DNA from 2 places in the Bacillus cereus group sp. BfR-BA-01316 genome. Region 2 is predicted to be linked to the other one. Evidence: predicted binding sites of a transcription regulator. Region 2 holds the regulator's gene; the other holds the start of a gene.

Region 1 (4,524 bases), on a different contig from region 2:
GATATAACTGTAAAAGCAAACTTATTATTCATCGTTATCACTTATCTCTTCCATACAATTGGTGAGTTATTCTTATCACCAATCGGTCTATCAATGGTAAGTGCAATTGCTCCTGTAAAATTAGCATCATTATTAATGGGTGTATGGTTAGCTGGTACGGGTATGGCTAACTGGTTAGCAGGTAAACTTGCTTCCTTTACACAATCATTAGGCTATCTTGAAGTATTTGCAAGTATCGGTATTATCGTTATCGTCCTAGGAGTTGTACTTCTTCTCTGCTCTAAAAAAGTTGCAAGTATGATGGAATAACACAAAAAAGACGCTTCTAAAATTAGAAGCGTCTTTTCTATTACATCTCTTCTAAAGCCGTCACGTCCACGTGAACGCTCTCTCCTGGATTGGATACGTCATACACTTGAGCACTACCCTTCTGCTCATCACAGCTCTCAATCCATACGGGGACTCCCTCATATGTAACATCAATTCTACTTGAAGAAGATAATATCTGTTTCACACGTTTTACATCCATTATATTATTCCTCCTTTGGCTTACAACACTCCTTTCTATCTTTTCATATCCCTTCAGAATATATTCCGTCAATTTAGCATTTCAACCGATAGTTTGTTTCTTTCTCACACGCTAATATATACGCTCTCAAATCTTCCTATTATTACATCTTTTCCAAATAAAAAAAGACGTATATTTTACACGTCTTCTTTCCATAATATTCAAAAATTAAGAAAATAATGTTTTTACTACTTCACTTACTTTATCGTTATGAATTTGATAGTACACTTCTAACCCGCGTCTCTCAAAGCGTACTACTTTATTTTGTTTTAATTTCGTTAAATGCTGCGAAACAGTTGATTGCGGAATTTCTAATACCTCTTGTAATTGTGTTACATTACATGTTCCACGCTGCATTAGTTCCATTACTAAACGTAGACGTAGCGGATGAGCTAATGCTCTTAACATCTGTACGTCTTCTTCTGAAATACGACAGTCAAATTGGTTTTGGTTCATAAAATTCCCCTCATTTTCATTTTTTATTTTCTTTTTATTTATTTATATATCTGTTCTTATATTTCCTGTTACGACATAACTTTATCAACCTATAATGCTGAGAAAATTTTCCGACTTTTATCAGCACACAGTTCAAGAAAAAATCCCACCTGATTTTGAATATTATACTATATGATACAATAAAAAAGCAAAACAAAGGGATAGCAATACTTTGCTTACAAACGTTGTTTTATCAGGCTTTTTGTTATATTTTCACCTTACTGAAATGTACAGTAATGATATTGTAAAATATCGTCTATAATTGATAACCTATCGTAAAGTAATTTGACCATATTTAACCACTTTGTTACGATAAAAAGGAAATTTAAGTAAGGAGGATGATTTAATATTAAAAAATGGTTTATTATTGCGTTAATTAGCATTGCGGTTGGCTGGACTATTATCGATCACTTCCTATTAGACAACAAAGAAGATATAGCTTCAAAATCAAACACCCCCATTGGAACTGAAGTTGGCAATGTTGCCCGCAATTTCCTTCTGGAAACAACCACCGGTCAAGAAGTTCGCCTTACAGACTATAAAGGAAAAAAAGTAATATTAAATTTTTGGGCAAGCTGGTGTGGTCCATGCAAAATAGAAATACCTGATATGGAAAAGTTTTATCATGATACTAAAGATATGGGGATTGAAATTGTCGCTGTAAATGCGACAGCTACTGAAAAAGACCCGAACAATGTAAAACAATTTCTTGAAGAAAACAAATACACCTTCCCCGTCCTATTAGATCAGAAAGGACAGGCAAGTGCCGCATATCAAATCATCAGCATTCCAACATCTTTTGTCATCGATACAAACGGTGTCATTCAATATAAGCATGTGGGACCAATGACATATGAAAAAATGAAAGAATATGTAAATAATTTATAGAAGCGTATTCAAATCAATTTGATTACGCTTTTTGTCTACTTTATGAACAAAATGTTACTTTTAACACTATTATGGAATAATTATACTTTTTCACGTTGACAATAGTGTTGAAGGAGAATATACTAAGCATGTAAGTCGATTGTGAATAGTTTCACAAATAATGTGATTTTCTTCACATACAATAGATAGGAGTTGTCATTATTATGAGTACTTGGACACAAATTTATGACCCATTAAACAATATTTGGTTATCTGCACTAATCGCAGCACTTCCAATCTTCTGTTTCATCATTTGTTTAATGGGACTCAAAATGAAAAGTTACATCGCTGGGCTTTATAGTGTGATTGTCGCTATTATTCTTGCTATATTTGTTTATAAAATGCCCGCAACTGTAGCTGTAGCATCTGCCGGATTCGGTATTTTATCTGGATTTTATCCAATTTGTACTATCGTTATTGCAGCGATTTTCCTTTACAAATTAACTGTTAAAACAGAGCAATTCAACATAATTCGCGATAGTATTTCAAGCATTACAAATGATCAACGTTTACAAGTATTATTAATTGCTTATTCTTTCGGTGCTTTCTTAGAAGGCGCAGCTGGTCTAGGGGTTCCAGTTGCTATTACAGCTGCATTACTTGTAGGTATGGGCTTTAATCCATTAAAAGCAGCAGGTATTTGTTTAGTAGCTAACATCGCTGGTGGTGCTATGGGTGCTATGGGTATCCCAGTTACAGTACCAGCACAATTAACTGGACTCGACGCATTAACTATAGGTCGTCAAACTGTTCTTATTTTACCATTCATTAGCATTATTTTACCTTTCTTACTTGTTTCAATGGTCGATGGAATTAAAGGTATTAAAGAAACTTGGCAAGGTATTCTTGTAAGTGGTGTTTCTTTCGCAATTACTCAGTTCCTTGTAACTTACTTCTTAGGTGCAGAACTTACTAATATTTTCGCAGCCGTTGTAAGTATGGTCTCTCTTGCATTATTCTTACGTGTTTGGCAGCCAAAATCTTCTGCTAAAGAAGAAAAACAAGAAGAAAAAGAATCTCATACATTCAATCAAATTTTATATGCTTGGTCTCCATTCGTATTCTTAACTGCATTCGTAACAATCTTTAATTTAAAACCGATTAAAGCTTTATTTGCTCCAGATGGTCCATTAGCAAACTTAGTATTTAACATTCAGTTCCCTGGTCTTCATAATATGGTTATGAAAACTGCACCAATTACAAAAGCTGATACACCTTTCGCAGCGATTTTCAAATTTGATGTATTCTCTTCTACAACTACTGCGATTGTATTAGCAATTATCGTTTCACTTATCGTTTACCGCGTAAATGGTAAAATGATTAAAGAACTAATGATTGAAACAATTAAAGAACTAAAAGCTCCAGTATATACAATTTGTAGCGTTATCGCTTTAGCTTACGTAGAGAACTATTCTGGTATGTCATCTACACTTGGACTTGCATTCTCTTCTACTGGTAATGCATTCCCAGTTCTTTCTCCAATCTTAGGATGGATTGGCGTATTCATTACAGGATCAGTAGTATCAAGTGGTTCATTATTCGCACCGCTTCAAGCAGTAACTGCAGATCAATTAAACATCGTTCCTTCTACACTCGTTGCGTTAAACGTAGTAGGTGGTACAATGGCGAAAATGGTTTCACCACAATCTGTAGCAGTTGCTTGTGCAGCAGTTGGACTAGTTGGTCAAGAATCTGCCTTATTTAAAACAGCAATGAAATACAGTTTAATCTTCTTAGCTGTTATTAGCTTACTTCAATTAAACGCTGTATTTAATATCTTCTAAAAAAAAGCACCGATCCAAATGGATCGGTGCTTTTTACATTACATTTTTTTACCCCGCTATTTGTGGGCAGTAAGACTCCCACCTCAAAATTCGGCGAATGTAAGGGAGTCGGGCTGCCCGTAAAAGCCCGATTGGTGAAGGCTAATAATCAGTGGGGGATGGCCCCCACTGATTAAAGTTTCACTTCATTCTTTAATAAAGAAGCTCCAGCAATTTCAGGATGCGTCATTTCGTATGGATCCAAAATAATATCAAGCTCTTCTGCTGTAAGTACACCATGTTCTAAACATAGCTCCCTAACAGATTTTCCTGTCGCAATTGCTTCACGTGCAATACGAGAAGCTGCTTCATAACCAATATGAGGATTCACTGCTGTAATAACTCCAACACTTTTTTCAACATATTGCTTAAGCAACTCTTCATTCGCTGTAATTCCTTTAATACAATATTCACGGAATACACGGAATCCATTGTTCATAATACTGATGGATTGAATTAAATTAAATACTAATACCGGCTCCATTACATTTAACTCTAATTGTCCAGCTTCTGACGCTAAGCAAATTGTATGATCATTTCCAATTACTTGGAAAGCAACTTGGTTAATTACTTCTGCCATAACTGGATTTACTTTACCCGGCATAATAGATGAACCTGGTTGACGAGCTGGTAATTGAATTTCCGCCAACCCAACACGTGGACCAGACGCCATAATACGAAGGTCATTTGCAATTTTAGACATATTCATCA
Region 2 (4,524 bases):
GTCATGAGAGACGAATAGAAGAGTACCTGGGTAATCAATTAAAGCATTTTCCAAAATCTCTTTACTATTTAAATCAAGATGGTTTGTTGGCTCATCGAGAATTAATAAATTGGATTTTTGCATCATAAGTTTTGCAAGAGCTAGTCGAGCCTTTTGTCCACCACTAAGAGAAGATACTGGTTTTAGTACATCATCCCCTGTGAATAAAAAGTTGCCTAGTATAGTGCGAATTTCTTTTTCAGGTTGCAGGGGATATTCATCCCATAGTTCATTTAAAACTCGCTTCGAAGATGTTAAGTTGGCTTGTTCTTGATCATAATAACCAACAGATACATTTGATCCGAAAGCAACGTTTCCATATAATAGCTGTAACTTATTCACAATGGATTTTAATAATGTAGATTTTCCAATTCCGTTCGGCCCAACTAAGGCAACACTGTCACCGCGAGTTAAGCGCATGTTTACATGTTCAATAATCGGTTCCTGATAATAGCCAATAGTTGCATCTTTCACTTGTAAAACATCATTTCCACTTTGTTTTTCAATATCGAAATGGAAGGAAGCTGATTTAGAATCGCCTAATGGTCTAGTTAATACTTCCATTCTGTCTAATTGTTTACGGCGACTTTGAGCACGTTTTGTCGTAGATGCGCGAGCTATATTTTTTTGCACAAAGTCTTCCAGTTTAGTAATTTCATCTTGTTGTTTTTCATAACGCTTCATCTCTTGCTCGTATAGAGCTGATTTTAAGTCTAAATATTTACTGTAGTTACCAACAAATCGTCGGCTTTCCTTATTAGAAATTTCGTATACTTGTGTAACGAGTTTATCTAAGAAATAACGGTCATGGGAAACGATTAAAATCGCGCCAGGATAGCCTTGTAAATATTGTTCAAGCCATGTTAGTGTCTCAATGTCCAAATGGTTTGTAGGTTCGTCTAAAATAAGTAAGTCTGGTCTAGTTAATAATAATTTCCCAAGAGCTAATCGAGTCTTTTGTCCACCACTTAATGTAGAAATTGTCGTCTGATGCGTTTCAACTGGGAAGCCAAGACCGCTTAAAATCGAGCGTATATCCGCTTCGTACTGATAGCCGCCTTGATCTTTATAATCTAATTGTAATTGGTCATAATCAGCTAATAATTTCTCGTATATAGCCGCATTTGAAAAGTTTTCTTCTTTTCCCATCTCTTGCTCTAGCCTTCGAAGTTTTGTCTCCATCTGCTGTAGATGTGTAAAGACGGTTAACATTTCATCCCAAATTGTTAAAGACGTTTCTAATCCGGTATTTTGAGCTAAATACCCCATTGAGACATCTTTCGGTTTTATAATTTCACCACCATCATGAGATAACTCACCAGCTATTATTTTTAATAATGTAGATTTTCCGGCTCCATTTCGTCCGACTAATGCGATACGATCTTTTGTTTGTACTTCCAATTTTATGTTTGCAATAATCGTTTCTGCACCGTATAATTTCGAAAGCCCATTCACTTGTAATAATATCAATGTTTTCACCTCAAATAATTTCTTAACTTTGCCATGTTTATATTTCTCAATCATACTAAAAATAGTGTATAGTTTAAAATAAAGAGAGAATACTTCTTCTCTTTATTATACAAGGAAATTCATGAGTACTAAACTGCTGTATTTGATTCAAGTATATGAATAAAGATAGGAAGAGAGGAGAGGTTATATGGATCAACAAAAAATTCCACAGGCCACTGCCAAACGATTGCCTCTATACTATCGATTTATCCAAAACTTATCTCTTTCTGGTAAGCAACGTGTTTCATCAGCCGAATTGAGTGAAGCGGTAAAGGTTGATTCCGCAACTATTCGAAGAGATTTTTCATATTTTGGAGCGTTAGGGAAAAAAGGATATGGATATAACGTAAATTATTTATTATCATTTTTCCGTGAAACACTCGACCAAGATGATATAACACGTGTAGCACTTATTGGAGTAGGTAATTTAGGGACCGCTTTCTTACATTATAATTTCACGAAAAACAATAATACAAAAATTGAAATGGCGTTTGATGTTAGTGAAGAGAAAGTTGGAACAGAAATCGGAGGAATTCCTGTATATCATTTGGATGAATTAGAAGAACGTTTATCAACTGATATACAAGTGGCAATATTAACGGTACCCGCTACAGTAGCGCAAGCTGTGGCAGATAGATTGGCAGAAACGAATGTGCATGGTATTTTAAATTTCACGCCAGCACGATTAAATGTGTCAGAGAATATAAGAATTCATCATATTGATTTAGCTGTAGAGTTACAAACACTTGTTTACTTTTTGAAGAATTATCCACAATAAAACGCAGAGGAGACGACCTCTGCGTTTTATTATTGTTTTTTCTTTGTGAATTTGACTAAGATAAGGCGAAGTGCCAAATTAAAATCAATTGTTGCCATAACTGCAAATAGTATTGTCCACACATTCCAAATTGTATCTGTCACGTTCGTAATGGCGAATCGTGTAAAGATACATCCTAGAAGGAAGTATAGTGCAGCCATGAACAATGGTGAGTTTCTCATACAAAAAATCCTCCGATAAAGCCTTGCATTTTCTCGGCTTCTTTAATCATTTCTTGAATTTGCTCATTGCTTACTACAATTTGAGCGACTGCAACGAATGTATTCATCGCAACATGAGCTGCAATTGGAACGATAATACGTTTCGTTTTTACATATAAAAAGGCGAATACGAGCCCCATAGCAGTGTATACCAACAAGTGAGTAAAATCAAAATGAATCGCTGCAAATACAAGGGAACTAATGATAGCGGCAATAAAGAAGTTAAACTTCTTATAAAGTGTACCAAATAAAATTTTTCTAAATACGATTTCTTCTAAGATAGGTCCAATTATAGATACAACAATAAGGAACCAAGGTGTTGTTCTTGCGATGTCCATAAGCCTTGCTGTATTTTCAGATCCAGGTTTAATACCTAGTAAATACATTTCAATCATACCAGCGATACTTTGTGAGAAAAATGCTAAGAAGAACCCGATAAAAATCCATCCAATTGTAGCTGGAACAGTAGAGCGCATTTTATCTAAATGCCTGTCACGAATATCTGTTCTAAGTAACCAAAGTACAATGCATAATGCAATAAAGAAGCTAATGATTGCCCAATGGCCAGTTATAAGCTGAATTTTTTCCTCTCTAGTAAATCCCCTATTATCATATAGTCCAGTTTTCAGGAGAAGCGGTAACCCGGCAATGCCTGATAACTGCATTAAAATGTATGTAACGATAATCCACCAATATTGTTTTTTCAAATGGTTTAACCATCCTTTCTAACGCTAGTGTATGAGATAAGGTAGGATAACATGTAAATATGCTACCTACGATATAAACTTTCATTTGAATTATATTTTTTTTGTAAATAAGTATTTGAAAATAAAATAGGAGACAGGAAAAAGTTGTACGTTTAGCGAAAACAACTTAGGGTGTCTTTCATATTGTAACATACAAGAAGTGGGAGCAACGATTCATATAGTAAAGGTAGTAGAAGAAGTAATGCTATATAGGAAAGTGCATAAAGTAATTTGCGAAAAAATTATGATTTTTTTACTTGCAAAAGAAATTGAGATTATTTATTATTAGAAGTGTGTTAGCACTCGTGTGACTTGAGTGCTAATAAATAAAATTTACATAACAAAATGAGGAGGTTATTGTTCATGCTAAAGCCATTAGGTGATCGCGTTGTAATTGAACTTGTTCAAGCAGAAGAAAAAACAGCAAGTGGTATTGTATTACCAGACACTGCAAAAGAAAAACCACAAGAGGGTAAAGTTATTGCAGTAGGTACTGGCCGAGTGCTTGAAAATGGTGAGCGTGTTGCTTTAGAGGTAGCAGCAGGTGATCTTATCATCTTCTCAAAATATGCAGGTACTGAAGTGAAATACGAAGGTACAGACTACTTGATTTTACGTGAAAGTGACATTTTAGCAGTTATCGGTTAATTATATACATTTTAAAAATTCAAGGGGGTCAAATATTATGGCGAAAGATATTAAATTTAGTGAAGAAGCACGTCGTTCGATGCTTCGCGGTGTCGACACTCTTGCAAACGCAGTAAAAGTAACGCTTGGACCAAAAGGTCGTAACGTTGTACTTGAGAAAAAATTCGGTTCACCACTTATTACAAATGACGGTGTAACAATCGCAAAAGAAATCGAATTAGAAGATGCATTCGAAAACATGGGTGCGAAATTAGTAGCAGAAGTTGCTAGCAAAACAAACGATGTTGCTGGTGACGGAACGACAACTGCAACTGTATTAGCTCAAGCTATGATTCGTGAAGGTTTAAAAAACGTAACAGCTGGTGCAAACCCAATGGGTCTTCGTAAAGGTATCGAAAAAGCTGTTACTGCTGCAATTGCAGAATTAAAAGCGATTTCTAAACCAATCGAAGGTAAATCTTCTATCGCGCAAGTAGCTGCTATTTCTGCAGCTGACGAAGAAGTAGGTCAATTAATCGCTGAAGCAATGGAGCGCGTTGGTAAC

The links. The regulator Rex, encoded in region 2, represses fermentation and respiration genes when NADH is low (regulators of the CRP and FNR family bind a similar motif). The targets are predictions, from matches to a motif close to TTGTGAAATATTTCACAA.
Positions count from the first base shown of each region.
Region 1: the regulator Rex is predicted to act here: its motif matches at 2,091-2,108, upstream of MR071_RS16795 (lactate permease LctP family transporter).

Region 1 is NZ_JAKUGX010000022.1:63,436-67,959, reverse strand. It holds gene MR071_RS16815 (peptide MFS transporter) at 1-309, shown strand, start outside; gene MR071_RS16810 (acid-soluble spore protein H) at 350-529, opposite strand; gene MR071_RS16805 (ArsR/SmtB family transcription factor) at 737-1,024, opposite strand; gene MR071_RS16800 (redoxin domain-containing protein) at 1,412-1,951, shown strand; gene MR071_RS16795 (lactate permease LctP family transporter) at 2,155-3,774, shown strand; gene aspA (aspartate ammonia-lyase) at 3,947-4,524, opposite strand, start outside.
Region 2 is NZ_JAKUGX010000051.1:7,455-11,978, reverse strand. It holds gene MR071_RS24120 (ABC-F family ATP-binding cassette domain-containing protein) at 1-1,509, opposite strand, end outside; gene MR071_RS24115 (redox-sensing transcriptional repressor Rex) at 1,697-2,326, shown strand; gene MR071_RS24110 (YdiK family protein) at 2,356-2,547, opposite strand; gene MR071_RS24105 (CPBP family intramembrane glutamic endopeptidase) at 2,544-3,293, opposite strand; gene groES (co-chaperone GroES) at 3,696-3,980, shown strand; gene groL (chaperonin GroEL) at 4,018-4,524, shown strand, end outside.